DNA from 3 places in the Nakamurella sp. GG22 genome. Region 1 is predicted to be linked to each of the others. Evidence: riboswitches for the same ligand, from Rfam matches in the RefSeq annotation. Region 1 holds a riboswitch; each other region holds the start of a gene.

What was found. A riboswitch is a leader RNA that binds a small molecule or an ion and turns the genes downstream of it on or off. The one in region 1 is predicted to bind S-adenosylmethionine.
Region 2: it holds a riboswitch for S-adenosylmethionine, as region 1 does, so the genes downstream of both, ACVBEQ_RS16350 (aminotransferase class V-fold PLP-dependent enzyme) here and ACVBEQ_RS06790 (bifunctional o-acetylhomoserine/o-acetylserine sulfhydrylase) in region 1, are expected to answer to the same signal.
Region 3: it holds a riboswitch for S-adenosylmethionine, as region 1 does, so the genes downstream of both, thrC (threonine synthase) here and ACVBEQ_RS06790 (bifunctional o-acetylhomoserine/o-acetylserine sulfhydrylase) in region 1, are expected to answer to the same signal.

Annotation. Positions count from the first base shown of each region.
Region 1 covers NZ_JBRIIO020000004.1:200,682-210,573, forward strand. Annotated here, with positions in the region: gene ACVBEQ_RS06755 (ABC transporter ATP-binding protein) at 1-348, opposite strand, end outside; gene ACVBEQ_RS06760 (TetR/AcrR family transcriptional regulator) at 345-1,031, opposite strand; gene ACVBEQ_RS06765 (DUF1810 domain-containing protein) at 1,135-1,569, opposite strand; gene ACVBEQ_RS06770 (Gfo/Idh/MocA family protein) at 1,604-2,593, opposite strand; gene ACVBEQ_RS06775 (hypothetical protein) at 2,671-3,000, opposite strand; gene ACVBEQ_RS06780 (Nramp family divalent metal transporter) at 3,486-4,730, shown strand; gene ACVBEQ_RS06785 (leishmanolysin-related zinc metalloendopeptidase) at 4,873-5,727, shown strand; SAM riboswitch class IV at 5,813-5,930, shown strand; gene ACVBEQ_RS06790 (bifunctional o-acetylhomoserine/o-acetylserine sulfhydrylase) at 5,989-7,305, shown strand; gene metX (homoserine O-acetyltransferase MetX) at 7,449-8,531, shown strand; gene fgd (glucose-6-phosphate dehydrogenase (coenzyme-F420)) at 8,607-9,614, shown strand; gene eno (phosphopyruvate hydratase) at 9,776-9,892, shown strand, end outside.
Region 2 covers NZ_JBRIIO020000015.1:138,473-148,364, forward strand. Annotated here, with positions in the region: gene ACVBEQ_RS16330 (ATP-binding cassette domain-containing protein) at 1-1,126, shown strand, start outside; gene ACVBEQ_RS16335 (YhgE/Pip family protein) at 1,123-3,282, shown strand; gene ACVBEQ_RS16340 (MarR family winged helix-turn-helix transcriptional regulator) at 3,425-3,961, shown strand; gene ACVBEQ_RS16345 (MDR family MFS transporter) at 3,961-6,069, shown strand; gene ACVBEQ_RS16350 (aminotransferase class V-fold PLP-dependent enzyme) at 6,167-7,612, opposite strand; SAM riboswitch class IV at 7,652-7,766, opposite strand; gene ACVBEQ_RS16355 (flavodoxin family protein) at 7,991-8,515, shown strand; gene ACVBEQ_RS16360 (peptide deformylase) at 8,584-9,174, shown strand; tRNA gene ACVBEQ_RS16365 (tRNA-Glu) at 9,329-9,401, shown strand; tRNA gene ACVBEQ_RS16370 (tRNA-Asp) at 9,446-9,519, shown strand; tRNA gene ACVBEQ_RS16375 (tRNA-Phe) at 9,564-9,640, shown strand; gene ACVBEQ_RS16380 (hypothetical protein) at 9,709-9,892, opposite strand, start outside.
Region 3 covers NZ_JBRIIO020000016.1:12,885-22,776, reverse strand. Annotated here, with positions in the region: gene hemE (uroporphyrinogen decarboxylase) at 1-623, opposite strand, end outside; gene ACVBEQ_RS16490 (glutamyl-tRNA reductase) at 793-2,079, shown strand; gene ACVBEQ_RS16485 (ubiquitin-like small modifier protein 1) at 2,099-2,416, opposite strand; gene thrC (threonine synthase) at 2,413-3,717, opposite strand; SAM riboswitch class I at 3,730-3,876, opposite strand; gene ACVBEQ_RS16475 (peptidylprolyl isomerase) at 3,997-4,725, opposite strand; gene holA (DNA polymerase III subunit delta) at 4,885-5,868, shown strand; gene rpsT (30S ribosomal protein S20) at 6,006-6,266, opposite strand; gene ACVBEQ_RS16460 (esterase/lipase family protein) at 6,404-7,108, opposite strand; gene ACVBEQ_RS16455 (DoxX family protein) at 7,143-7,799, shown strand; gene ACVBEQ_RS16450 (AAA family ATPase) at 7,836-9,401, opposite strand; gene ACVBEQ_RS16445 (amidohydrolase) at 9,398-9,892, opposite strand, start outside.

The DNA of each region.
Region 1 (9,892 bases):
GATACCGCCGCGCAACCGGGCCATCAGATCGATCACCTCCCCGCCGGAGAGGTTCGGCCAGAGACTGACATCTCCTGGCACGTACGCAAGGCGGCGGTGCAATTGCACGGCGTCGCGCCACGGATCGCCACCGAGAACCTGAGCCGAACCGGCGTCCGCGTGCAGTTGGCCGAGCAGGATTCTGATCGCGGTCGACTTCCCGGATCCGTTCGGACCGAGGAAACCGTGCACCTCGCCGGTCCGCACGGTCAGGTCCAGGTGGTCGAGGGCGGTGACCGGACCGAAAGTCTTGACGACACCGTTGATGGTGATTGCGTTGATGGTGACTGCACTTTCAGACGTACTCATGCTGACTGGCCTTTCCGCTCCGAGACAGATGACGGCGCATTGCCGGCGGGGGTGGTGGCGGCCCTGTACGCATCCAGGTAGTCGGGGGATGTATAGAGCCCGTAGGTGAACAACTCCAAGGCCGGAACGGTCAGCCGATCACCGACCGTCTGCAGGACCTCGTCCGCGGCGGTGCCCGGCGGCGCGATGTGACCGGCAAACGTCAAAATGCCGAGTTTGAACAGCGTGACCATCTCGGCGCGCGCCCGCTCATCGCCGGTCGGCCTGGCAATGCCGGCAGCGACCGCGGCGCCGAGGTATGTCTCCATGTCGGCGACCAGCCTTTCCATCAGCCGGTCCGCGAACTCGCCACCCTCGATCAGCGCGGTGGTCAGGTAGGGAGCGATGAAGGTGAACTCGGGTCGTCTGGCGAGCATTGCCAGCATGTCCGCCGGAGCCAATTGCGATGCAGCCTGGACCGTTTGCTCATCGATGAGCGCGGTGACATGCGCGTCGCATGCCTCCCGCAGTCCGTCCTTCGATCCGAAGTGGTGGATGACGAGGCCCGCCGAGACACCTGCTTTCTCTGCGACCGCCCGCACCGTGGTCCTTCGGAAGCCGTGGGACCCGAAGTAGGCGATCGCGGCGTCCCGAATCTTTGCCCGGGTCGTCAGATCCGCGATCTGTCGAGGTGCTGAACACATGCTCAAGATACTAAACGCTTGTTCAGTGGTCGCGCCACAGATTTCTCCGCTTTCAGGCAACGCCGGAATTCGGAGCCTCGATGCAGCGCGATCGAAGGTCAGATCAACGGGCGAGCAACCGATCGGTCGCCGGGTCGGCGGTGCCGCTGAAGAACCAGTCGAGGACCAGTTGGAACACCAGTTGATCCGGTGCGGCGCGCAGGAACAACGTCATCGAGGACCTGAGCTTCATTGCGTCGATGGACCCCAGGATCTGTTCCGCCGTTCTGTCGTGGTGTTGAACGACGGCGGCCGCAGACCCCAGGAGTCGCGGGCCGAGTACGGGGTGCTCCAGGTAGGCCTTCGCCTCCGCCAGGGAGGAGATCGCATACTGGCGCGCTATCGGACTCTGCCCCAAGCCGGCAATCTGCGGGAAGACGAACCACATCCAGTGCGAGGTCTTACGGCCGCGACGCAATTCCCCGAGCGCGGTTGCGTACGTGCCGGCGGAGTCCTGGGCTCGGACGAACCGTTGGAGATCGAAGGAATCGCCGGTCACGCTCGCTCCCTCGGATGGGCGGGAGTCTCGGCGTTCATTCGCCGGGGAATCGCACGCCGACCTGCCGCCGGACCTCGTCCACCGTCTGCAGGACGGAGATCGTCTCGGCCGGTGGAAGCAGGGGCGATTCCGTCGCGCCGTCGGCCACCAACTGCGCAAGGTGGGCTGCCTCGAAGCACAGCCCGTGGTGTCCGGTGATGGGATCCTCCGGCCGCACCAGGCGCCGACCGTCGTTGGCGGTGAGCGTCAGAACGGCGGGCCCGTAGAACGGGCCCGAGATCTCGATACAGCCGGCGGTGCCTGAGATCGATGCGGTGGTCGGCGTTTTCGAGGACAATGTCGTGTTCAGACAGGCCTGGGCGTCTCCGGACGTCAAGACCATGGAGACCTGTGCGTCAACACTGGTCTCCGTCAGGGAGCCGGTCGCGTCAATGTGGTCGGGCCGGCCGAGAACGAAAGAGGCGAACGACACCGGGTACACACCGAGATCCAACATCGCCCCGCCGGCCAATCCAGGATCGAAGAGTCGGCTTTTCGGGTCGACGTCGAAGTACTGGCCGTGATCGGCCAGCACCGTTGTGACCGTGCCGAGCGCACCGTCCGCCAACAATTGCCTGACGACGTCGGTCTGCGGGAGGAACCGCGTCCACATGGCCTCCATGACCAGGACATTCGCCGCTCGGGCGGCCGCGATGACCTGCGACGCTTCGCCCGCATTGCGCGTGAAGGCCTTCTCCACCAGGACCGGTTTCCCCGCCCCGATCGCCAGGAGGGCCTGCGCTCGGTGCTCGCTGTGCGGCGAGGCCACGTACACGGCGTCCACCTCGGGATCACCGACCAGTTGTTCGTATGACGAGTAGGCGCGTTCGGCACCGTGCCGTGCGGCGAACAGTTGAGCCCGCTCCAGCGAGCGGGATCCGACCGCGACGAGTCGCTGGCGCGTGTTGCGGAACATGGCATCCGCGAACGCGCCGGCAATCCGCCCGGGAGCAAGAACGCCCCAACGGAGGGGCGGTGCCTCCATCGGGTCGGGCGTGCGGGAGAGCGGTAAGGCGGTGGGGAACCCATTCACGTGACGCATGCTGCCACGTTCGGCGATGCTCAGGGGCTGACCAGGCGCTCCCGGCGGCCGGATTCGGCGCTCGCTGCAGTCAGGTGCTCGCGGGCTGCGCCCATCGCTCCGCGGTTTCGCCGGACCAGCGGCCGCTGCTCGACGAACCTGTTGAGGTGCACCGGAGACGACCGCTGGAGTTCGACGAACGCATCGGAAGCACTCAGCACCAGGTCGGCAACCCGCTTCTTACCCTTGCGGAGGGACCGGACCTGCTCCCGGCTGACCACGTGCTCGCCGCAATACAGAACGGCCCACAGCAGGCCGGTGGAATCTCGTTCGACCTGACCCACATAGGTCGCGGTGACGGGACCGCTCACGTTGACCACCTTCCGCCGTTCAGTCAGCCTGTGGAGCGGGTTTGCGCCGTACCTGCTCCTGTGGAGAGCCGGTAGGTCACTCAGGACATTCGATCGGTTGTTCCACCGTTTGGCCTACGACGATTGTGGTCGATATGACGTATTGACGCCAGAACCCATTGGTATGCACCTTTAGGGGACTGTGGTCACACTGAGTTGCATTACGGCCCCGTCGTCCCTCTTTGACTGGGTTTCTCGGAGTCCGGGCGATTTGCCGCCCTGATCAGCTCTGCATGGTTGTAACTGAACGTATCCGTGAACTGCGTTGCGTAGTCAAGGTGACCGGTCGGTTGACGCCGGTTTCGGACACCGGCTCATCGGGGGATGGCGGCCGGTGACGGGTGGCGCGTATCTCAGGGGGTCCGGTGGGCGCACCCGGTGCTCGATGGATCACGATGGACGGCGTGAAGCCTGCCGACCGTGCCGGCGCCGCGCAACCCGATGCAGTGCCGGCGGATGCCTTCGAACCGAGCCGGTGGCGGCGGATCGTGGTGCGAATGGGCCTGCTGGGCCCGGCGTTCGTCGCTGCGGTCGCCTATGTGGATCCGGGCAATGTGGCCACCAATTTGCAGGCCGGCGCGCGGTACGGCTATCTGCTGGTGTGGGTGCTGGTGGTCGCGACCGCGTCGGCGGGGGTCGTTCAGTTCCTCTCGGCGAAACTCGGGGTGGCGACCGGCGCCTCCCTCCCCGAGCTGGTCGGTCAGCGTCTCGGACGGCCGGCGCGGATCAGCTATTGGCTGCAGGCCGAAGGCGTCGCGATGGCCACTGACCTGGCGGAGGTCATCGGTGGCGCGATAGCTCTCGCCCTGCTGTTCGACGTGCCGTTGGTGCTGGGCGGCTTCATCGCGGGTGTCGTGTCGCTGGCCATGCTGTCGGTGCAGAACCGGCGCGGTCAGCGACCGTTCGAGCGCGTCATCACCGGGTTCCTGCTCATCATCGCGATCGGCTTCCTGGCCGGTCTCTTCGTCGCGCCGCCCTCGCCGGCGGAGGTCGCAGCGGGATTGATCCCCCGATTCGACGGGCTCGACTCGGTGCTGCTGGCGACCGCGATGCTGGGCGCCACCGTGATGCCACACGTGGTGTATCTGCATTCCGCGTTGAGCCGTGACAGGTTCGGGAAGGTCGCACCCGGACCGACTCGGCGTCGCCTGCTCAGTGCCACCCGAACCGACGTCTTCTTCGCCATGATCCTGGCCGGCACCGTGAACATCGCCATGCTGCTCCTGGCCGCGTCTGCGCTGCGGGGTCAGCAGGGCGTTGACACGATCGAGGGCGCGCATGCTGCGGTGACGGACTCGCTCGGCCCTGCGGTGGGCACCCTTTTTGCGGTCGGCCTGCTCGCCTCGGGTCTCGCGTCGACGTCCGTGGGGTGTTACGCGGGCAGCGTGATCATGGAGGGACTCATCCGCATTCGCGTCCACCTCCTGGTGCGCCGGGTGATCACGCTGATCCCCGCACTGATCGTGCTGGCGATCGGGGCGGACCCGACGACGGTGCTGGTTATCTCCCAGGTAGTGCTGTCCTTCGGCCTGCCCTTCGTGTTGGTCCCACTCCTGCGGCTGACGTCCGATCGCTCCCTGATGGGTGATGCGACGAACGGTCCGGGAGTGCGGGCGGTCGGCTGGTTGATCACCGCGGCGATTGTCAGCCTGAATGCGTTGCTCATCGTCGGCGTGGTCATCGACTTCTGACCCCGGCCGCTGCGGCGGTGGGCCGCCGACCGGCTGTCGGTCGTGCCTGCCACCATCGTGATGTGTCCCCGATAGGGGTCACGGACAGCCCCGCCCGCAGATCCCCTGCTGCGCAAAGGGAATAAGGGCATCGGAGGACACCATGTCGAACTTCACGAGCTACTACGCCGTCGCCGACGCAGGCAAGGCAGGCCGACTGGCCGATACCGCATCACCGTTCACGATCGAGGTCCGGTTCCTCGGGGGCCTGACCGAGCAGCAGCAACAAGCATTCAGTTCCGCGGCGGATCGGTGGACCCGGATGATCGTCGGCGACCTGCCATCGGTGGTCGTCGACGGTGAGACCATCGACGACCTGCTGATTCTCGCGCAGGGCGAGGACATCGACGGCGCCGGCAGCCTCCTCGGCCAGGCCGGGCCGACCGCACTGCGACCGGCGACCGCGGGAAGCGCGGCGCTGCTACCGGCCAAAGGTCTGATGTCGTTCGACACCGCGGATCTCGCCCAGATGGAAGCCGCCGGAACGCTGGTCGATGTGATCGCCCACGAGATGGGCCACGTCCTGGGGGTCGGTTCGATCTGGCGGCAGAAGGGTATGCTCGAGGGCGCTTCCACCAACAACCCGCTGTTCTCCGGCCCGGCCGCGATGGCGGCATACGCCGAACTGTTGGGGGTACCGGCGCCCAGGCTTGTCCCGGTCGAGAACACCGGGGGAGTCGGCACCCGCGGGTCCCACTGGCGGGAGGCGATCTTCCGGCAGGAGTTGATGAGCGGCTTCATCGGATCGGCCGGGAACCCCTTGAGCCGGCTGACGGTCGGCAGCCTCGCAGACCTCGGGTACCAGGTCGACCTCGAGGCCGCGGAGCCCTACACCTTGACGGATCTGCTGCACCGGGCGGAAACGGCTGATCTCACAACCCATGTCGCGCCGATCGACCGTGGCGTGATGCTCCCGATGATTCCCCAGGTCCTGCCCGCCGAGGCTCTTGCCGGTTGACCTGCCGGCCAACGGCCGTCATTGGCTCGCCACCGGACTTTCGGAGCCGTCGCGCCGCTCGAGGTTGATGGCTACACTCGCGCGAGGTCATGAGTTCCAGCACCAAGCCCCGGCTCGCTGGACGGCAACCCTCCACACGCGGTGGGGTGCCCCGGGTGATGACCAGGCGGATCACCGAACCCGGTGATCCGCAAGCGCGGGTCCGCGGACACCGGACCCTGTATCCGTGGACCTCCGTCCACGGCTCAGAGGAGCACATCAATGAGCCCGAACTGGTCCTTCGAGACCCGCCAGATCCATGCCGGCCAGACGCCCGACCCGACCACAAAGGCGCGGGCCCTGCCGATCTACCAGACGACCTCTTACGCATTCGACTCCTCCGAGCACGGGCGCAAGCTGTTCGCGCTCGAGGAGCTCGGCAACATCTACACCCGGATCATGAACCCGACCCAGGCGGTGGTCGAGGACCGGATCAACTCGCTCGAGGGCGGTGTCGGTGCCCTCCTGGTGGCGTCGGGCCAGTCTGCCGAGACGCTCGCCATCCTGACCATCGCCGAGGCCGGCGATCACATCGTGTCGTCTCCGCGGCTGTACGGCGGCACCTACAACCTGTTCCACTACACGCTGCCCAAGCTCGGGATCACGGTGAGCTTTGTCGACGATCCCGACAGCCCCGAATCCTGGCGCGCTGCCGTCCAGCCGAACACCAAGGCGTTCTACGGCGAGTCCATCTCGAATCCGCAGCTCGACGTCCTCGACTTCGCCGCTGTCGCCGCCGTCGCACACGAGGCAGGTGTGCCGCTGATCGTTGACAACACCGTGCCCACGCCATATCTCATCCGGCCGTTCGAGCACGGCGCCGATATCGTCGTCCACTCCGCGACCAAATACCTCGGCGGGCACGGCACCGCGATCGGCGGTGTCATCGTCGACTCCGGTAACTTCGACTGGGTCGCCAACGCGGAGCGGTTCCCGAACTTCAACACCCCCGACCCCAGCTACAACAACCTCACCTGGGGCGTCGATCTCGGCCCGGAAGGTCTGTTCAAGGCCAACGTGGCGTTCATCTTCAAGGCCCGGTTGCAGGGCCTCCGCGACATCGGGCCGGCCATCTCGCCGTTCAACGCGTTCCTGATCTCGCAAGGCGTGGAGACGCTGTCGCTCCGGATCGACCGGCACATCGCCAACGCGACCAGGGTCGCGCAGTGGCTCAGTGGACGGGACGAGGTCGCGTCGGTGTCCTACCCCGGCCTGGAATCGAGCCCGTGGCATGCGAATCAACTGAAGTACGCCCCGCTCGGAGGCGGCCCGATCGTCGCGTTCGAGATCAAGGGCGGGGTCGAGGCCGGCCAGACGTTCACCGATGCGCTGGAGTTGTTCACCAACCTGGCCAACATCGGTGACGTCCGTTCGCTGGTCATCCATCCCGCGTCCACCACCCACGCGCAGCTGTCGCCGGCGGAGCAACTCACCACCGGGGTGACCCCGGGGCTGATCCGGCTGGCGATCGGGATCGAGCACATCGACGACATCCTGGCCGATCTGGAGGCAGGCTTCAGGGCCGCCAAGGCAGAGTGACCGCCGCAGCAGACAGATCGACCGTCACCACGTCCCCGATCACCACGCCCCCAACCACCACGTCTTCAACCGCCACGTCTTCAACCGCCACGTCCCTGGTCACGACGACTCCGGACAGTTCGGGGTCGGCCCGGGGCGGGCCGTTGGGCGCACGGAAGTATGCGTCCATCGGACCGCTGACCACCGAGTCCGGGCGGCGGTTGGACGACGTGACCATGGCGTTCCAGACGTGGGGGACGCTCAATCCAGCGCGGGACAACGCCGTGCTCGTTCTGCATGCGCTCACCGGTGATGCGCATGTGGTCGGCCCGCAAGGTCCGGATCAGCCCACCCCCGGCTGGTGGGATGGGCTGATCGGGCCGGGCGCGCCGATCGACACCGACAGCCATTTCGCGATCGCAGCCAACGTGCTGGGTGGCTGTCGCGGCTCGACAGGGCCCTCGTCCGGTGCGCCGGATGGTCGGCCGTACGGATCCCGTTTCCCGCAGATCACCGTGCGCGACCAGGTGGTAGCCGAGGCCGCACTCGCCGACCTGCTCGGCATCACCAGGTTCGCCGCCGTGCTGGGTGGGTCGATGGGTGGCATGCGCGCGCTCGAATGGGCAATCCACGATCCGGACAGGGTGGCCCGTTGCATCGCCATCGCGACCTGCCCATACTTCACCGGCGATCAGATCGCCTGGAGCGTGCCGCAACTCGGTGCGATCCGGGCCGACGTGAACTTCCGCGGCGGCGACTACTACGACGGTGAGCCACCTCTCGCCGGGATGGCCCTCGCCCGGCAGATCGCACACACCACCTACCGGTCGGCCCTCGAGTTGGATACCCGGTTCGGTCGTGGCCCGCAGGGCGACGAAGATCCGATGACAGGTGGCCGGTTCGCGGTTCAGTCCTACCTCGAACACCACGGGCGAAAGCTCGGTCGGCGGTTCGACCCGAACTCCTACCTGGTGCTGACCGAGTCGATGAACTCCCACGACATCGGTCGTGGCAGAGGCGGTGTGGATGCCGCCCTGCGCCGAATGACAGCTGAGCTCACGGTCGCCGTCGTCGATTCAGACCGCCTGTTCCCGCCTGCTCAGGGCGAGCTGCTGGCGACCGCTCCGACAGCCCGTCCGCTGATCACCCTGCATTCCGATTACGGGCACGACGGCTTCCTGATCGAGGCCGAAGCGATCGCCGCGGTCGTCAGGGACGCAATGGCCACCGCCCCGACTACCGGGTGATGGGGCCGCCTGTCGGTCATTAGGCTGGCCGGCACCGGCTGCGCCGCCGATCTGCGAACCAGAAGGAGTCACCTCATGCCGTTGCGACTGGGCTACAAGGCATCTGCTGAGCAGTTCGGCCCTGTTCAGCTTTCCGACTTCGCCGTCCAGGCGGAGCAGGCGGGTTTCGATTCGGTCTTCATCTCCGACCATCTGCAACCCTGGCGGCATGACGGCGGCCATGCCCCCGCGGCGCTGCCCTGGCTGGGAGCGGTGGGCGCCAGAACCGAGCGGGTGCTCCTGGGAACCTCCGTGCTCACCCCCACCTTCCGCTACCACCCGGCCGTCATCGCGCAGGCCTTCGCCACGCTCGGCGTGATGTATCCGGGTCGGGTGATCCTGGGCGTCGGGTCGGGCGAGTCGCTCAACGAGGTGCCGCTGGGGCTCGAATGGCCGGAGGGCAAGGAGCGCTTCGCCCGACTGAAGGAGGCTGTCACGCTGATCCGTGAGCTGTGGTCGGGCGAGCGGGTCACCTTCGACGGCACCTACTACCGGACCGACAAGGCCACGATCTACGACCGACCAGAGGTACCCGTGCCGATCTACATCGGTGCGTCGGGGCCTGCGGCAACGCGGCTTGCCGGCCGGGTCGCCGACGGCTTCATCACCACCTCCGGCAAGGCGGACTCGCTGTACTCCGAGACGCTGCTGCCCGCGCTGGCCGAGGGCGCCGGCAAGGCCGGCCGCAGACTCGACGACCTCGACCTGCTGATCGAGATGAAGGTGTCCTTCGACCCGGACAAGGCCCGCGCCCTGGACGACACCAGGAACTGGGCAGCCCTTGCCCTGACACCGGAACAGAAGAGCGGCGTCGAGGACCCCATCGAGATGCAGCGGCTCGCGGATGAGCTCCCCGTCGAGCAGGCCGCCTCCCGATGGATCGTCTCCGACGACGCGGACGAGCACGTGGAGAAGATCAAGCGATATCTCGACCTCGGGTTTCGGCATCTCGTCTTCCACGCCCCCGGTACCGACCAGCCCCGTTTCCTGGAGCTCTACGGCGAGCAGGTGCTGCCGAGGATCCGCGCTCTCGCCCTGCCGTGAGCGCTCGGCGGCCGAAGGGCCCGACGCGCTGGCGAGTCCGGCGAGAGCCGCAGGGGGTTCGCCTCTAGGCTTGGTCCGTCATCGGCTCGTCCGTGCGACTGAGCCGGTGGCCGGCAACACGCTGTCAGCCCCAACCACCCGCAAGCGAAGGGATGTGCCCTGTGGCGGCCATCGAACTGATCGGTGCACGCGAGATCCTCGACTCCCGAGGAAACCCCACGGTCGAGGTAGAGGTGGCGCTCGACGACGGTTCACTTGCTCGCGCCGCAGTGCCCTCC
Region 2 (9,892 bases), on a different contig from region 1:
ACCGCAACGCCCGGCGATCGAACCGCCGCGGCCCGCGCCGGGGGGCGAGCGCCGCGAGGTCGTGCAGCCGCCCGGACCCGCACTGGTCGCCGTGGGGCTCGGCCTGCTGACGAAGAACGGCTGGATCTTCCAGGACATCAACCTGACCCTGCGGCCGTCGTCGGTCGCGGCGATCGTCGGGCCGGCCGGGACCGGACGCACCTCCCTGCTGTTGGCGCTCGCGGGCCGGATGGAAGCCAACACCGGGTCGCTCACCATCGCCGGGCACAGCCTCCGCGACCGCCCGAAGAACGTCCGGGCGGTCAGTGCGGTCGCCAGGGCGGGCCGGTCGGTCGGGCCCGAGCCGCGGCTGACGATCAGCGAATCGGTCACCGAACGCTGCCTGATCGAGGACGAGCCGGTGCTGTCCGGCCGCTCACGGTTCGACGAGGCCTGTAAGGCACTGAATTTGGTCGTGGATCCGAAGATGCAGGTCGGGCGGCTCGCCGGGGAGCAGGCAACCCTGCTCGCGCTCGCGCTCGCCTGCGTGCGGGTCAGTGCGGTGATCATCCTGGACGACCTGGACCGCGACGTCTCCGCGGCGACCCAGCAGCGGATGCTCGATGCCCTGATCCGGCTTGCGAAGGCGATGGGTCCGACCATCATCGTCACGACCACCGACCGCATCCCGGTGATGGACGCCGATGTCGTCCTGGACCTCACACCTATGGACGGCGCGGCGATCTGGGAGCTCGACCCGCGCGACGCGCCGACCGAGGTGCTCTCCCGTGAGCTCGGCGGCTACGGGGCATCGCCCTGGGCGGCCGAGCTGGGGACGGTGGACGCGGGTCCCGATCATGACTCGGACTCGGACCCGGACAATCCGGCCGACGACCTCGCCGCCGACCCGGATCACGACGGTCGGTGGAGCCGCGAGCGGTGGGAGTCGCCGCCGTCAGGCGGATACGACGACTCCGGACCTGACGACTCCCGACCCCGCGACCCCGGATCGACGGCGGCCGGATCCAGCCCCGCGGGCCCGACCGGCCCCGGCCCGAACCCTGCCGGCCCGACCGACCCAGGACCGAACGCCGGCGCCGCACCCGGCGCTGATGACGCCCCCGCTTCGACAGAGGACCCCCGATGATCAAGACCGTCAAGCTCGCCTCGTTCGAGGTGCGCCGGTTCAAGGGCCCGCTGCCGATCGTCGGGCTGCTGTTCCTGTTGCTGGTGCCGACCCTGTACGGCGCGCTGTACCTGTGGTCGAACTGGGACCCGTACGGCAAGACCGACCAGGTCCCGGTCGCCGTGGTCAACCTCGACGAACCGGTGGAGGTCGACGGGCAGCAGGTGGCGGCCGGCAACAGGCTGGTCACCGAACTGCAGAAGGACGAGATCTTCGACTGGCAGTTCGTCAGCGAGGACGAGGCATCCGACGGCCTCGCGGCCGGCACCTACGAGATGGTCGTCACCATCCCGCCCGAGTTCTCGGCCGACCTGGCCAGCGGCGCCGGGCAGAACCCGACCCGGGCGATCGTCGTCCTGCAGCGGGATGACGCCAACGGCATCGGGATCGCGTTGTTGACCGCCTCGGCGCAGAGCCAGCTCGAGGCCGCGATCGACAGATCCGCCATCGGCGCCTATTTCGACTCCGTCTTCGCGAACCTGGACACCATCCGGACCGACATCGGCACAGCCGCAACGGCCGCCGGCCAGCTGGCCGCGGGTGCGACCACCGCACTGGCCGAGGCCACCGACCTCTCCACCGGCATCACCGCGGCGAAAGAGGGCTCGGCGCAGGTGGTCGCGGGTCTGGCCGACGACAAGGCGCAGTCGGCCCAGCTGGTCACAGGTGCCAGCGACGCCAAGGCGGGGTCGGCGTCCCTGCTGACCGCGCTGACAGCGTTGGACACCGGCGCCGCCGAGCTCGGTCCGCAGGCCCAGGAGGTCGCCGATGGCAACCAGCAGCTGGCCAGCACGGTGGCCCCGGTGCTGAACGCCGTCTCGTCGGCGTTGCCCGCGCTGGGCCAGGCGGGTGCCAACATCGTCGCCGCCACCGATGACGTCGCCAGCTTCTCCTCGGTGCTGAGCCAGCAGTCCTCCGATGCCAACTCCGCACTCGCCCAGTTGAAGGCGTCGAACCCGGGCGCGGACTACGGACCGATCGAGACGGCCCTGACCGGTATCCAGGAGTCGGCGTCGGGCCTCGCCCAGGCCTCTGCCCAGGCCAGTCAGGTGGCGCTCGACGTCAACGACGCCGCGCAGTCGGTGAGCTCTGCGGGCGGCGGGGACCTGTCCGGCGCCGGTGCCGAGCTGACCGGGCTGGCGACCCAGTCGGCCCAGGTGGCGACGGGTGTGCAATCCCTGAGCAGCGGCATCACGACGGCCAGTTCCGGTGCCGCCACGCTGGACAGCGGGGTCAGTCAGCTGTCCACCGGAGCCACCGCGCTGGATTCTGCGATCGGCCAGCTGCAGCTCGTGGCCCAGAAGCTTGACGACGGCCTGGGGACGCAGGAGAAGGGCGCGGCGACGCTGGTCGACCAGTTGACCCAACAGGACACCGGAGCGAAGGCGCTGTCGACCCAGCTCGCCGACGCTGCGAAACGTGTCCCGACCCTGGATCCCGCCCAACGGGCCGACGCCGCGCAGGTGCTGTCGTCACCCGCCGACGTCCAGGAGGTCGTCGACAATCCCGCGACCTATTACGGCCGGGGACTCGCGCCGTTCCTGTTCGGCCTTGCCATCTGGGGGTTCGGCATCACGGCGTTCGCGCTGCTGCGGCCGGTGTCGGCACGGGCACTGGCCGGCCGCGCGCGGTCGTCCCGCATCGCCGTCGCCGGCTGGCTGCCGGTCCTGGGCATCGGCGCGGTCGGCTCCCTGCTGCTGTTTGGGATCGTCTGGCTGGGACTCGGTCTCGACCCGGTCAACGCGTGGGGAGCACTGGGCGTCGTGGTGCTCGCGGCCGCGTGTTTCACGGCGATCGCCCACCTGCTCCGGACCTGGCTCGGCACCGTCGGTTCGGCGATCCTGCTCGTCCTGCTGTTCGTCCAGCTGACCAGCGCCGGGGGGCTCTACCCCGTCGAGGTGCTGCCCGCGCCGTTCCGGGCCGTGCACAACTTCATCCCGTTGACGTATGTGGTCGATGCCCTGCGGATCACCTTCACCGGCGGCCCCACCGACCGGCTGTGGCGTGACGTCGCGGTGCTGGGTGTGCTCACCCTGATCGCCGTCGGCCTGGTCGTGTACGTGGTCCACCGCAAGCGCCGTTTCACCCAGCGGGACCTGCACCCCGCCCTCGGCTGACGAGCGGCCCGGGGACGCCGCACCGGGGCCAAGATCGTTCGCCAGGCGTACTTGCGTTCTCGCCAATCCAGGTGCATGATTGCGTCCAACAACTAGATGCGTTGTGCACGCAACTATTAATCAGCCTTTGGAAAGGGGAGGGATGACCAGCCTGCACCTGTCGCCGGCCGACGACCTCACCGATGCCCCCGACCCCGAGCTGCAGCGCTCCGCCGAGGAGATCGCCGCGGCGATCATCACGATGATGCGCCAGCTGAACAGCATCAAGTCCCGGGTGGCGACGGACCCCAACGCCGACCATTCGCAGTTGTTCCTGCTTGTCCGGCTCGCCCAGCACGGCCCGAGCCGGGCCAGCGACCTCGCCGAGCAGGTCTGTGCGGATCCGTCGACGGTCTCGCGGCAGGTGGCGTCGCTGGTGAAGGCGGGGCTCGTCGAGCGTCAGGCGGATCCGGACGACGGCCGCGCATCGATCCTGGTACCGACCGAACTCGGCCTTGCCCGGGTGAGGGAGTTCTCGGTACAGCGGGGCGCCACGATGCGGCCGGTCATCGCCGACTGGCCGCAACAAGAACGGGACGACCTGCTGCGTCTGATCACCAAGTACACCGAGGGCATCGAGGCCCATCGCGAACAGATCATCACGGCGATGCTGCGCCACCATGGGAAGGAACCCTCCTGATGTCCACCGCAACACCCGAGGTCGCCGAATCACCGGCCGGCCTGACCCACTCACAGATCAAGACGATCCTGATCGGGTTGATGGCCGGCATGCTGCTGGCCGCCCTGGACCAGACCATCGTCTCCACCTCGATCCGCACCATTGCCGATGACCTGCAAGGACTCTCGGCCCAGGCCTGGGTCACCACGGCCTACCTGATCACCTCGACGGTGACCACCCCGCTGTACGGGAAGCTGTCGGACATCTACGGCCGCCGCCCGATGTTCCTCATCGCGATCAGCATCTTCATCGTCGGCTCGATCATGTGCACCTTCGCCACCTCGATGTACCAGCTGGCGGCGTTCCGCGCCGTGCAGGGCATCGGTGCCGGTGGCCTGTTCTCGATGGCGCTGGCGATCCTCGCGGACATCGCGCCGCCCCGTGAGCGCGCCCGGTACCAGGGCTACTTCCTGGCGGTCTTCGGAACCTCGTCCGTCGTCGGCCCGCTGGTCGGCGGCTTCTTCGCCGGCGCGGACACCCTGTTCGGCATCACCGGCTGGCGCTGGGTCTTCCTGATCAACGTCCCGATCGGCCTCATCGCCCTCGCCGTGGTTGCGAAGGTCCTGCACCTGCCGCACATCCGCACCGACCACCGCATCGACTGGTGGGGCGCCGGTGCGCTGGTGCTCGGCATCGTCCCGCTGTTGGTGGTCGCCGAGCAGGGCAGGATCTGGGGCTGGGGCTCGCCCGCCGTGCTGAGCCTGATCGCGCTGGGCATCATCGGCGTCGTCTCGTTCATCCTGATCGAACGCCGGATGAAGGACGAGGCGCTGATCCCGATGCGGCTGTTCAACAGCCGGGTCTTCTCGATCGGCCTGTCGGTCAACGTGCTGATCGGCCTGGGGATGTTCGGTGCGCTGAGCACCCTGCCGCTGTACCTGCAGTTGGTGAAGGGTGCGACGCCGACCGAGTCGGGCCTGCTGCTGATCCCGATGATGGTCGGCATCATGGGCGGCTCGGTGCTCTCGGGCCAGCTCACGTCGAAGACCGGTCGCTACAAGATCTTCCCGGTGATCGGCACCGCGATCCTCGCGGTCACCTTCTTCCTGATGCTGACCGTCACGGTGGACACCTCCTACCTGGTGCTCGACATCTATTTCTTCGCCATCGGTCTCGGCCTGGGCCTGTGTATGCAGACCCTGCTGATCGCGGTGCAGAACACCGTCCCGGCACGGGACATGGGCGTCGCGACGTCGTCGGCCACGTTCTTCCGCCAGCTCGGCGGCACGCTCGGTGTCGCGGTGTTCCTGTCCCTGCTGTTCAACTCGCTGCCCGACAAGGTGCAGGGCGCACTCCAGTCGGCCTCCGGCACGGCAAGCTTCAACAGTGCGGTCGCCGCGGCGGCGCAGGACCCCAACAGCGCCAGCCACACCGTCGCGCAGAGTCTGGTCGCCGCCTCCCAGGGCAATGCCGCTGCGGCCTCCGGCATCGGCGACGCGCTGAGCACCGACTCGTCGTTCCTCAACACCCTGGACCCGGTCATCGCCCGGCCGTTCCAGGTGGGCTACGTGGACTCGACGCACCTGGTGTACATCATCGGCGGCATCATCATGGTGCTGGCCTTCGTGCTGGTCATCGCGATGAAGGAGCTGCCGCTGCGGACCCGCTCCGCGCTGGACGAGCGGCTGCAGGAGCAGGCCGACAACGAGGCCGCCGCGTTGGCCGCAGCTCAGGGCGAGGCGATCGACGGTTCACCTGAACTCGCCGGCGCGGCGCTGGCCAACGGCTCCGCAGCCAGCGGGTCGGATCGCGGCGGGTCCGACGGCCCCGCAGGTGCCGCCTCGAACGGGGCCGCATCGAACGGTGCTGCCTCGAACGGTGCTGGCTCGAACGGTGTCGCCGCGAACGGTGCTGCCTCGAACGGTGCTGCCTCGAACGGTGTTGCCTCGAACGGCGCATCGAACGGCGCTGTGCAGAACGGTGGTAGCGGTGCGCACGCGCTGCTCGAGGCCGGGACGCATGCCCTCACCGGCGACGGTGACGATCCGGCGGCTCGTGGGATCGTGCTGAACGGGGTCGAGCAGGCCTCCCCGACCCGCAAGCGGGGCCGGCACCGCGCCGAGGTCTGACCCTCGGCACATCGAAAGCCTCGCAGCAACATCGAAAAGCCAGTTGCGTACGTTCCGGAGCACCCGGAAGGTACGCAGTTGGCTTTTCGATCTCCGGTCAGCGCTGCCAGGGGGCGATGACGGGCAGCACCCGGTCGTCGACGGCGGGCACCGGCCGGCCGTCGACCAGCACGTACCTCCGCCGGGGGCCGGACGACGCGATGGACTCGACCGCGGCGACCAGGCGCTGGACGTGTTCGGTGGTGGTGCCGAGCCCGACGGACGCGCGGAGAGCCTGCCCGCCGTCGTCGACGGAGCACCCAGCGGCGCCCAACAGGTGCCGGACCAGTGGGTGCGCGCAGAACGCGCCGTCGCGCACACCGATCCCGTGCTCGGCGGACAGCGCCGCGGCCACCACGTTCGGCTGCTGGCCGGCGATGGTGAACGTCACGACGCCGATGCTGTCGACCGCGCCGCCGAACAAGGAGTGCACGGTGACGCCCGGAATATCGGCCAGTCCCTCCTGGAGGGTCACCGTCAGCGCGGCCTCCGCAACGGCCAGCGCATGCCGGTCGGCGGTCGCCAGCGCGTGACATGCCGTGGCGAGTGCAACGGCGCCTGGCACGTTCGGCGATCCGGCCTCGTGCCGCTCGGGCAGCGGCTTGTACGTCGTTGCGTCATCGGTGACGCTCGCGGTCGCGCCGCCCCCGATCAGGTACGGCGGCGCGGCGGCGAGCCAATCGGCCCGGCCGACCAGCGCGCCTGCGCCGTACGGGGCGTAGAGCTTGTGGCCGGACAGTGCGACGTAATCGACGTGCAGGTCGTCGATCGAGAACGGCCGGTGCGGCGCCAGTTGCGCGGCGTCCAGGGCAACCCGCGCGCCACGCGACCTCGCAACGGCGGCGAGTTCGGCGACCGGCCACAGCTCGCCCGTGACGTTCGAGGCGCCGGTGATCACCAGCAGTGCCGGTCCGGGGGCGCGGCGGCGGAGCGCGTCGTCCACGGCGGCGACAGCGGCGGCGGGGCTGGCCGGGGCCTTCAGCCGGACCACGGTCCGGTCCTGGCCGGCGCCGTTCCAGGGCAGCAGGGCGGCGTGGTGCTCGGTTTCGAAGACCACGACCGTGCACCGGGCCGGCAGGCAGTGCGCCAGCAGGTTGAAGGAGTCGGTGGTGTGCCGGGTGAAGATCACGGCATCGTCGGCACGACCGCCGACGAAGTTCCGCACCGGTTCCCTGGCGCCCTCGTACAGCGCGGTGCAGACCTTCGAATGCCACCCGGCGCCGCGGTGCACGCTGGCGTAGCGCTCGAGCAGGGCGTCGACCGTGTCCCGGACGATGCGCAGCGCCGGCGCGGACGCGCCGTGGTCAAGGTTGGCGTAGGCCACCCGCCCGCCGCCGGCCAGTGGCACCGTGGCGTCGGATCCGACGATCTCCAGGCCGGGGGCATGCGGATGCGAGACGGTGTGGTCGTCGGGCCGCGGCACGGCGACGAGGTGCGGCCGGGCGGTGGCCCGCCGGGGCGCCAGGGCGGACAGCAGGTCGGGTCGTTCCAGCAACACGGTCACGGAATACTCCTCGGTCCGTCGGACCGTCAGGAGCACTGAGGTCCGCGCTTGCCGGACGCACTCCGCGCCCAGCCAGGTCCTCACCCGGGGCACCCCACCGCGGTTGGAGGGTTGCCGGCCAGCAAGCCGGGGCTATCTGCTGGCACTCATGACCTGCGGGCACAGTAGCAGCAGCCTGCCCTTTCGTCACCCCCTGTGTGCGGCACGCCGCAGACGAACGGCACGTGACGCCGACCCGGGAAACCGGGCTGGCACCGCCGAGACTGCGGCGGGTCCTTCGCCTCTGGCCGGGGACGGCCCCCTGTGATGACGTTGGAATCGGTCTGAGAACCGGGCCCGGACGGGTTCGGGAGATGTGTTCAGGGGAGGCCGTTGATCATGCGTGCACTGGTGGTTTTCGAATCGATGTTCGGTGACACGAAGGACGTCGCGGACGCGGTGGCCCGCGGGCTCGCGGAGGAGATGGACGTCGAGACCCTGGAGGTCGGGACGGCGCCCGGGGTCGTTGATCCCGATGTCGACGTGCTGATCGTCGGCGGCCCCACGCACGCCTTCGGCATGAGCCGGCCGGGCACCCGGGAGGACGCGGTGAAGCAGTCCGAGGGGGCCGGCGTGCTGTCCGAGAAACTCGGTATCCGGGAGTGGCTCGCGGCCGTCCAGGTGTCGCCGCAACTCCAGGTGGCCGCGTTCGACACCCGGGTCTACAAGCCGCACCTGCCCGGCTCGGCCGCGCACGCCGCGGAGCGCCGGTTGCGCCGGCTGGGCTGCACCGTCTTCGCGCCCGCGCAGAGCTTCTACGTGGCCGGCACCAAGGGTCCGCTGGTGGACGGCGAACTTGATCGTGCGGCCCGCTGGGGCCGGCAGTTGTCCGGGCGGGCGGCCCGGCCCGGGGTGGCCTCCTGACAGGTGCTCCCGGGCGGTGCGCGGGACGTCGCTAGGGTGGCCCGGTGGCGGAACTGATCGAACAGGTGATGGCGCTGCTGGACGGCCAACGGCCGTTGCCGCTGGTGTTCGCCGGAGATCCGGTGCTGCGTCAACCCGCCGCACCGTACGACTTCTCGCTGCCCGATGACCTGTGGAACGAGTTGCTCGCATCGATGTTCGAGACCATGCACGCCGCTCCCGGCGTCGGCCTGGCCGCGCCACAGATCGGGCTGGGGATCAGGGTCGCCGTCATCGAGGACCGGGCGGACCTGCCGCCCGACCTCGCCACCGAGCGCGACCGGTATCCCACCCCGGCGCGGGTGCTGGTCAACCCGACCTACCAGCCGGGGCCCGAGGGCGTGGAGTTCTACGAGGGCTGCCTGTCCGTCCCCGGCTATCAGGCGGTGGTGCGACGAGCCACCTCGGTCCGGTTGCGGTGCCAGGACGAGCGTGGTGCCGACGTCGACGAGGAGGTCAACGGATGGGGCGCGCGGATCGTCGCGCACGAGACCGACCATCTCGACGGCACCCTGTACCTCGACCGCGCGCTGACCCGGTCGCTGTCGACGACCGCGAACCTGCTCGACCTCTGGGGCGGCGGACCGGTGTCGGCGATCCGGAGCCGCCTCGGGTTCTGATCGGTGGGTCGAGTCATCGCGGAAATTTCCGCCGATCAGCGGCCCTGGACGGCGGCCACCTCCGGGTGATGTACGGTTTTGGAGGTCTCCACGGCGGTGCCGTATGCTTTCCAAGCTCCCAACGGCCAGCCGTCGGAGGTTGGTTTACGGTCCAGCCCCCATCGTCTAGCGGCCTAGGACGCTGCCCTTTCAAGGCGGTAGCACGGGTTCGAATCCCGTTGGGGGTACGGAGTTCTCGGATCGGCTAAGGTCGGTGCGTGAACGACAGCAAGGCCCCGTAGCGCAGTTGGTTAGCGCGCCGCCCTGTCACGGCGGAGGTCGCGGGTTCAAGTCCCGTCGGGGTCGCTGCACGGGCCGGATCCACAGTTGTGGAACCGGCCCGTTCTGCTGGCCAGGTAGCTCAGTCGGTACGAGCGTCCGCCTGAAAAGTGGAAGGTCGCCGGTTCGATCCCGGCCCTGGCCACCACGCCTTGACTGGGAGAACACCCGAGCGGGTGTTCTCCCAGTTGGTTTTTCGGCGGCCCGTCCGGTGCGTCAGCTCGTGACGGTGACCACCTTGCAGCCCAGCGGATGGGCATAGGACTTCCCGGACAGCGGCATCGCGGTGGCGCACACCGTGTGCCTGCCTTTCGTTGCGACCAGTCGCACCGAGAAGCCGTGCTTGCCGGTGATCTTGAAAATCCGGTTGACGTCCGCTCGTGCCGATCCTGCGCGAATG
Region 3 (9,892 bases), on a different contig from region 1:
TCCCAGGTCTCGGGGTCGCCGTGCATCAGGGCCTTGGTGCGCAGATGTTCACGGCTGGGACCGCCCTCGACCAGGTAGGACGCCAGGGTGAACGGTGCACCGGCGAATCCGATCAGCGGCGTGCCGCCGAGCGCGCCGACGGTGGCAGCCGCGGCGTCGATGATCGGCCGAAGCGCCGACGGATCCAACTGCGGCAGCGCGCCGACATCGGCCGCGGTGCGGATCGGGTGCGCCACCACCGGGCCGGTCCCGGGAACGATCTCCACGTCGATGCCCGCCAGCTTCAGCGGCACCACGATGTCGCTGAACAGGATCGCTGCGTCCACCCCGTGCCGGCGCACCGGTTGCAGGGTGATCTCGGCGGCGAGGTCCGGCGTCAGGCAGGCCTCGAGCATGCCGGTGCCGCCGCGTGCCTCGCGGTACTCCGGCAGCGATCGTCCCGCCTGCCGCATGAACCACACCGGCCTGGTCGTCGGTCGCTCGCCGCGGTACGCCGCAAGCAGCGCAGAACCGGTTGTCCGGCCGTCCCGGAGTGGGTGGCTGTCCGGCAAGCCGGCACCGGTGTGCGGGGCGGCTGTCACCGAGGTCGGGTCGGTGGGGGCGGTGGAGGAAATGGCAGTCATGATGCGTCCATGGTGTCACCCGACGTCGCCGGGTCGCTTCGGGCAGCTCAGGAGGCGGGAAGCGACCCAGCTCACGTCGGTGTATCTCCGCAGGTCAGGGGATTTTCGGCGGCCGAGGTTAGGCTGCCCTTCTTAACGCTGTCAGCCTCCGCACCCATATCATTGACCCATGCTCATGGTTCTCGGCGCCAGCCATCACGACCTGGGGCTGACGCAACTGGACCGGCTCACCAGCGGCTCGGATGTTCTCAGCCGGGCCCTGGTGTCCCGGGTGCACCACGAGGATTCACCGGTCGACGGCGTCGTCGTCGTGTCGACGTGCAACCGGCTCGAGATCTACCTCGACGCGGTCCGCTTCCACGACGCCATCGACGAGGTGACCGCCGCGGTCTCGCAGGTATCGGGGATCCCCGCCGACGAGGTCAGCGGACTGCTGAAGGTTCGGGTCGGCGCGCCCGTTGTGGCGCACCTGTTCACCGTGGCATCCGGATTGGACTCGATGGTCGTCGGCGAGGCCGAAATCGGCGGCCAGATCGCCAGGGCCCTGCGTGAGTCGCAGATCGCCGGGACAGCGTCACCGGCCATCAACCTGCTGTTCCAGTCCGCCGCCCGCACCGCCAAGCAGGTCGCCACGGACACCGGGGTCGGCGCCGCCGGTCGATCCATCGCCTCCGTGGCCCTGGATCTCGCCGGCCAGACGGTTGCGCTGGTCGGGGCGTCCGCCCTGGTCGTCGGCACCGGCGCCTACGCGCGGGTGGTCGCCGCGGAACTACGGTCCCGCGGCTGCAGCAACCTGTTCGTGTTCTCGCCGAGCGGCCGGGCGAGCGGGTTCGCCGACCGGCACGGCGCGGTCCCCATCGAGGCCGGCGAACTTGCCGTTGCGACGGCCGAAGCTGACCTTGTCGTCACCTGCAGCGGCACCTCGGCCGACACGTTGACCGAAGAGGTCCTGACCAGTGCGGTGGCACGGCGCGACAAGCCGCTGCCGGTGATCGATCTCGCTCTGCACTCCGACGTCTCCGCGTCGGCGCGGGCAGTTCCCGGCATCCGGGTGATCGACCTGCACACCGTCTCCGAGCAGGTCGATCCCTCCCATGTCACTGCCGTCAGCGACGCGCAGGACATCGTCATCGCCGCAGTGGCGGCCTTCGAGGACCGGATGGCGGTCCGCCGCCTCGATCCGGCGATTGTCGCGCTCCGCCAGCATGTCTCGGTCGCGGTGAAGAAGGAGATGACCCGGCTGCGCGCGAAGTACCCGGCCGAGGTGGCCGCCGACGTCGAACTGGCTCTGCACAGGGTCACCCAGTCGCTGCTGCACACCCCGACGATGCGAGCCGGCGAACTGGCACGGACCGGCGACGGCGCCGACTACCTGCAGGCCCTGCACACCCTGTTCGGCATCGACCTGACCGACCAGGCCGGCACCCACGCCGGCTCGCTGCGGCTGAGCAGCTGACCGCTGAACCGGTCAGGGTTCAGCCACCGGCCACCGCGGGAATGATCGAGAGTGTCGTCCCCGGTGCGACATCGGTCTGCAACCCGTCACCGAACCGGACATCCTCGTCATCGACGTACACGTTGACGAAGCGACGGATCTGGCCGGCCTCGTCCAGCACCCGGGCACGGATGCCCGGGTGCTCGCTCTCCAGCCTGGTGATGAGATCGCCGACGCTGCAACCCGTACCGGCGTCGACGGTCACGGTGGACGCACCGCCGGTGTAGGCACGCAGGATCGTCGGCACCCGCACCGTCACCGGCGGCGCCGTGGACGCCGGTTGCCCGGCGGCGCTCATGCCAGCCCGGCCTGCTCGAAGGCGGCCAGCGTCGGTGCGATGGTCGCGGTCGGCCCGACCGAGCCGGCAATGGCGTCAAGGGTTTTCAGGCCGTCACCGGTGTTAAAGACCACGGTCTCGGCGTCCGGGTCGAGCTGCCCGGTGGCGAGCAGCTTGCGCAGCACCGCGATCGTCACCCCGCCGGCGGTCTCGGCGAAGATTCCCTCGGTCCGGGCCAGCAGCTTGATGGCGTCGATCACCTCGTCGTCGCTGACGTCCTCGACGGCGCCGCCGGTCCGCCGGGTGACGTCGAGAACGTACGGGCCGTCCGCGGGGTTGCCGATCGCCAGTGACTTGGCGATGGTGTCGGGCCGCACCGGCTTCACGGTGTCCTCGCCGGCCTTGAACGCCGCCGAGACGGGGGAGCAGCCGGTCGCCTGCGCTCCGAACACCTTGTAGGGCGTGGCTTCCACCAGCCCGAGCTCGGCCAGCTCGGTGAACCCCTTGTCCACCTTGACCAGCTGGGCGCCGGACGCGATCGGGATGACGACCTGCTGCGGCAGCCGCCAGCCCAGCTGTTCGGCGACCTCGTAGCCGAGGGTCTTGGAGCCCTCGGCGTAGTAGGGCCGGACGTTGACGTTGACGAACGCCCAGTCCTCCTGCTCGGCGGCGATCTGCCCGGCCAACCGGTTGATGTCGTCGTAGTTGCCTTCGACGGCGACCAGGGTGCCGCCGTACGCGGCGGTGGTGAGGATCTTCTGCTGCTCGAGGTTGCTGGGAACCAGTACCACCGAACGGATCCCGGCCCTGGCGGCGGCGGCGGCGACCGCGTTCGCGAGGTTGCCGGTCGACGGGCAGGCCAGCACGGAGAAGCCCAGCTGCTGGGCGGCGGCCAGCGCGACGGCCACCACCCGGTCCTTGAACGAGTGGGTGGGATTGCCCGAGTCGTCCTTCACCCACAGCGTCTTCATGCCGAGCTCGCGGGCGAGGTTGTCGGCCCTGATCAGCTTGGTGGAACCCGGATTCATGTTCCGGGTGGCGGCGACGTCCGCTGGAACGGGCAGCAGCGGCGCGTACCGCCAGATGTTGTCCGGCCCGGACTCGATCGCGGCTTTCAGTGCGGCGCCGGACAGCGTGAATTCGTAGGCCACCTCGAGCGGCCCGAAACACTCGGTACAGGCGTAGTACGGGCCGAGATCGATGCGGTGCCCGCACTCCCGACAGGAGAGTGCGACTGCGGGACCCAGGTCGAGACCGGGCGAGCCGGTGCCGGGCGCGGCGGTGCCGCCGGTGGGCGCAGGTGTGGACAGGACAGTAGTCATGGCGAGGCCTTTCTCTCATCTTCCCCGCTGCTGCGGGACGGATGTGGCACCTACTGTCGATCGGCCTCGCTCAGGCTGATGCCGTCACGAGATGGTGATCATCGACAGTGGTTGCCGGGGCTTCGTCGGGCCGTATCCCTCTGCCCCTCTGGATGAGTGGGTGATGAAGTTGTCCGGTGATGGTAGCGCACCGCAGCGCTGCCTCCGAGCCGCTCCGGCTCGGCATTCGGGGGTCAACCGGCGATGGACACCGGGGTCACTCGGCGATGGACACCGGGGTCACTCGGCGATGGACACCGTCGAGATGGTGACCGGCTGGACCGGTGCGGTGGCATTCCCCGAGCCGGTGATGCCCTGCGCCGCAATGCCCGTGATGACGTCGAGTCCCTCGGTGATGGTGCCGAACACGGTGTAATCGGGCGGCAGGGTGGAGTCGGCGTAGACCAGGAAGAACTGCGATCCGTTGGTATCCGGACCAGCATTGGCCATCGCGACAGTGCCTGCGGGATAGGTCATGTCGGCCGTCGTCTCGTCGGCGAACCGGTAACCGGGACCTCCGCCGCCGGTGCCCGACGGGTCGCCGCACTGCAGCACCGACAGCGACGGCGACGCCGTCAGTCGGTGGCACGGGGTGTCGTCGAAGTAGCCGCTCTGCGCGAGGTGCACGAAGCTGCCGACCGTGCACGGCGCGGTCGCCCTGTCCAGGTCCACGACCACCGGCCCGCCGGTCAACTCGATGGTCGCCGTCGCCGTGCCCGTCGCCGATTCGATCGCGGGCGGCGGCTCGACCTGCCTGGCCGCTGCCCGTTCACCCGGCAGGTAGTCGCAGGCCACGCTGCCGGCCGGCGGCGACTGCTGTGCGGCGGGGGATGCGGCGGGGGATGCGGTGGAGGCGCATCCAGCCAGGAGGAGGACCGTCGCGGCGACGACGGCCGCGACCGCCGTTCGAGCCGCGCTGCGGTGGTCGGTGGAGCGACGGGACGGACGGGCGGGGGCGACGGATGGCACGGGCGTCCTTCGGTGTGGCGGCAGAAGTTCAGCTGCGGTGAGCGGGATCCGGCGGCCGGGAACTGCGGCAGCCGCGGGAATTGGCAGCCTACCGACGGCGGCTGAGTGGGCGGTGGACGCGCGGACCGCGGTGTCGGGGTGGCCTGGCACGATGAGCGCATGACGGCCGGCAAAGACAGCAGTCGTGCCGAACCACCGGCGCTGACGCTCATCACGGGCGACGAGATGCTGCTCGTCGACCGTGCGATCTGGCGGGCCACCGCGGCCGCGCGGCGGGTCGAGCCCGGGGCCGAGCGCCGTGACGCAGTCGGAGCCGGTCTGGCGGCGGGAGAGTTCTGGGATCTGGTGGCGCCGAGCCTGTTCGCGGAGCCGCGGGTGGTCGTGATCCGCGGGGCGCAGGAAGCTGCGAAGGACCTGGCCACCGCGCTGATCGGGTACTGCGCGGATCCCGTCGAGGGAGTGACGCTGCTGGTGCACCATGCCGGCGGTGCGCGGAACAAGCCGATCGCCGATGCGCTGACCAAGGCCGGCGCCGCGGTGGTGGTCTGCAACAAGATCACCCGGCTCGCCGAGCGCATCGACTTCGTCCGTTCCGAGATCCGCAAGGCGGGTGGGACCACGACCCCGGATGCCGTTGCGGCGCTGGTCGACGCGGTCGGTGCTGACCTGCGGGAACTCGCGTCGGCGGCCAGTCAGATGGTGGCCGACACCGGCGGGATGGTCGACGAGACCGCGGTCCACCGGTATCACCGGGGCAGGGCCGAGGTGACCGGCTTCACCGTTGCCGACTCGGTGATGGCGGGCGACCTGCCGGCTTCCCTCGAATCCCTGCGCTGGGCAACGGGTGTCGGGGTGGCACCGGTCCTGATCGCCGATGCGTTGGCCGATGGGGTGCGGACGATCGCCAGGGTGTCCGGTGCCCGCGGCGGGAACTCCTACGCGCTGGCATCGCAGCTGGGTATGCCGCCGTGGAAGGTCGACAAAGCCCGGACGGCGGGACGCGGCTGGACGTCGGACGGCCTGGTGGCCGGAATGGCGGTGGTGGCGCAGCTCAACGCCGACGTCAAGGGCGCCGCGGTCGATCCGGAGTACGCCCTGGAGCGGGCGGTGCTCGACCTCGTTGCTGCGCGCAAGCGCCGCTGACGGCCGATCAGCAGCAGCTGGAAGTCGGCGAATTACCACCGCAGGTGACGCCAAAAAGCCGCCCGGCGGTTGACCGGACGGCGTTGGTGGCGCTGGTACTGCTCGGTGACGCGGGCGCTGCGGTCAGCACCCGGCGGTCAGAGCTGGTTGACCAGCTGGGCGAGCGCGGACTTGCGGTTCGCGGCCTGGTTGGCGTGGATGACGCCCTTGGACGCTGCCTTGTCGAGGCTGCGCGAGGCAACCGCGAGCTCGGTCTGCGCGGCGGCCTTGTCGCCGGAACTGGCTGCTGCACGCACGCGGCGGACGGCCGTCTTCAGCGCAGACTTGACCGACTTGTTGCGCAGGCGCGCAGCCTCGTTGGTACGAATGCGCTTGATCTGGGACTTGATATTGGCCACGCCGGATTGCCTTCATTTCGTCGGGGGAATGATGCACATGATGCGTGCGCCACTGCGGCGCACACGACCTTCGAGGTTACCAGCTGCACACAGTCGCGCCCAAATCCGCTGCTGCCCGCTGACGGACCTAGCCCTGGTCAGCCGCAGGTGAAGGCCGACGGATCGGGGGAGCCGCCCGAGTCGAGCGCCTCGACGACCCAGGACACAACGCCCGGATCCGCTCGCAGTCCGAGGTGATCCAGCCGGGAGCCGGGGCACCGGTCCTGCACGATCAGCGACGTGACCCGATCCGCCGGGCCGACGGGCGCCTGCGCGGACACCGGCGTGACGATCATGTCGAGGTTGCTGGAGATCACCGCGTAGCGGACGTCGCCATCCAGATCGCCGCCCGCGTCCAGTTCCTTCAGCAGCGCCGATCCGGCCGCCTGATCGGCGCCCGCCGGGCAGAGCGCCGGCGGCAGTGCGGTGAGCAGCGGCGACGTGCTGCCGTGGAAGGTCGGGGCGATGAGCACCGCGACGGCAACCCGCGGTGCGAGCCCTTCGAGACGCAGCGCGGTGCGCAGCACCAGTCCGCCTTGTGAATAGCCGATGACGTCGACCTGGTCGGCGCCTGTCGTCTCCAGGACCCGGTCGATGAAGGCGGTCACCGTCTTCGCGGAGCTGCGGACCGAACGGGTGCCGCCCATCCCGTAGTCGAGTGTGAAGACGCAGCGCCCCGTTGCCTGGAGCGCGGGCGCGAGCACGCTGAAATCGCCCTGTGCGGTGGCCAGTGTTCCGTGCAGCAGGACCACCGGGCGGTGCTCGGAGCTGCACGTCGGATCGTTCACTCCGGACAGGCCCACGTCCGCAAACGGTACGGGTGCGCCGGCGGGGGAGGTGACGAGCGACGGTGCGGACGGGGCCAATGGCGCGGGGCTTGACGGCACCGTGCTCGATTGCACAGTGGCCGACGTCGGCGGGCTTGACGGCGCGGCCGACGGAGCGCCGGACGTCGAACATCCGGCGGCGGTGAGCAGCAGCACCATCAGCGCCCCGACCGCCCGCGTCATCCGGGTGGTGACGGCGCGGCGGCCAGGATTGGTCAGCCTGTCCCCCTCACGCTATCCGCCGCGCGCACTGCACCATGGGCACATGCACCTTCTCCGAGTCCTGTCCGGCACCGAGATCAGCGTTCCGAAGGTGCGGCTGTTCCTGATCGCTCTCCTCGCGGGCTCCGGGGTCATGCACTTCGTCCGTCCGGGGCCGTTCGTGGCCATCGTCCCCAAGGCGCTCCCGCGTCCCGCCGAGCTGGTCGCGATCAGCGGTGTCGCTGAGCTCGCCTGCGCGGCGCTGCTCGCCCATCCCGCCACCCGGCGATGGGGCGGGCCGGTCACTGCGGCGCTGTTCGTCGCCGTCTTCCCGGCCAACATCTCGATGACGGTTCGATCGCGGCGGCGACCGCTCTGGTACCGGGCTGTGCTGTTCGCCCGGTTGCCGTTGCAGGTGCCGCTGGTGCTGTGGGCGTTGCGGGTGGGCCGGTCGGCCGCGACCTGAGCCGTCCGCCGACCGACACCAAACACGCCGACGCAGTCAGCCCGCCGACCAACCTCCCCCGTAGCCGCCGGGCATCGTGCGGTGCACGAACGCAGCCGGGGCGATGCCGGGCACCGGGCCGTCGGGGCCACCGAACCACTCCGCCCCTTCCGGGCCGTCCGGGCCTGCTGGACCCGCGCCATCGTTCCCGGGCTCACCGCCCGCGCCGAGCAGGGACCTGCTCAGCGCCTGCGTCTCCGAGACGAAGTCCTGCAGAACCGCCGCGAGCACACCGTCGTCGACGACAGGTGGGTCCACCGACGGATCCGCGTCCAGCGCGCGAAGGACCGCCCGGCGCATCAATTCCTTGATCGCCGACGCGGTCGCGCCCTCGGTGGCCGCGACCAACGGCTCGACGTCGGCGGTCACGGCGGCACCACCCCGGTAGAGCTCGGCCAGTTGCCGTCGGCCGTCGGCGTCCGGCCGCGGTATCTCGACCGCGAGGTCGATCCGGCCGGGCCGCTGGACGAGAGCCTCCTCCAGCATGGTGGCCCGGTTGGTGGTCAGCACGAACGTCACGTCGGCGTCTGCGGCGACCCCGTCCATCGCGTCCAGGAGGCTGAACAGCACCGGGTTCCCCATCGGCGAGAACGACCGGTCCTGCGCGATCAGGTCGACGTCCTCGACCACCACCACACTGGGCGCCAGCCGGCGGGCCAGGGCCGCGGCCTGGTCGATGAACATCAGGCCGTTGCCGGTGAGGACGATGACCGTGCTGTCCGCGAGACGCCCCATCAAGTAGCGAACGGTGTGGGTCTTCCCGGTGCCGGGCGGGCCGTGCAGCAGGACGCCGCGCTTGAGATGGATGCCGAGCTGCAGCAGCCGCTCCGCACGCTCGGCCGGTCCGGAGACGTGCTTCTCGATCGTCGGCAGCACGTTGGGCGGGAGGATGACGTCCGACGCCGCAACCGAGGGCCGGGGCAGGAAACTGACCATCTGGTTGCCCTGATGCTCGTTGACGGTGAACGACAGCACCTGCCCGCGCAGGATGTCGTGCTCCGCGACCAATTCCTGCAGGCGGGTGAGGAGGCCGGATGCGACGCCGCGGTCTGCGGCCATCAACTCGACCGACATCTGCGGCGGGCCTGCCATCTGCGTCTCTCGCATCACGATCACCACAGGGTGGCCCGCGACGTCGATGGTGCGCACCAGCCCACTGGACACGACGTCCTGGGTGTCCGTCGGGCTGATCGGCAGCAAGAGGTAATCGGCGGTGGTCAACCGCTCCGCCGGGTCCATCTGCAGCAGGGACGGCAGATCGTTGTGCATCCGCATGGGGCCGCCCGGCAGCCCGATCCACTCCGCATCGGGGGTGACCGCGGCCAGGTGAGCGGCCACTCCCCGATGCAGAGACACGTGTTCCCACGGCGCCCAGTAATGGCTGACGATGGTGGCTTGCCGGGCGTCCACCCCTAAGTGCTCGGACAGCGCGGACACCAGTGGCGACGGCGCGCCGCCGGTCACCTCCGTGCGCGCGGTGTCGATCAGGTCGGCCAGCGCCCTGGCCATCGAGAGGACCTGTGCGCGGTCCAGTCCCGTGGAGTCGGGCTGCTCCGCCGTCATCGCCCGGCCACCTGACCGGTGCGCGTCGCCTCGTCGTAGGTGTAGACCCCGCGCCCGGCGATGAAGACCCGCAGCGCCCGCTGCATCACGTCCAGCGGATCACCGCTCCACAACACCACGTCGGCGTCCTTCCCCACGGCCAGCGAGCCGAGTCGGGTGTCGAGGCCCATCACCCGTGCCGGGTTAATCGTCAGCGAGCGGAGCGCCGTTTCCGGGTCCAGTCCCTCCTTGACCGCGTGCGTCGCCTGGTGGACCAGGAAGTGGATGGGCACGACGGGGTGGTCGGTGATGATCGAGATCTCCACCCCGGCGGCGGCCAGCCTGCCCGGGTTGGCCATCGACCGCTGCCGCAGTTCGACCTTCGAGCGCGAGGTGAACAACGGCCCGATCAGCACCGGAATGTTCTTCTGCGCCAGCACATCTGCGATCAGATGAGCCTCGGTGCCATGGTCGATGACGAGCCGGTAGCCGAACTCGTCGGCGATCCGCAC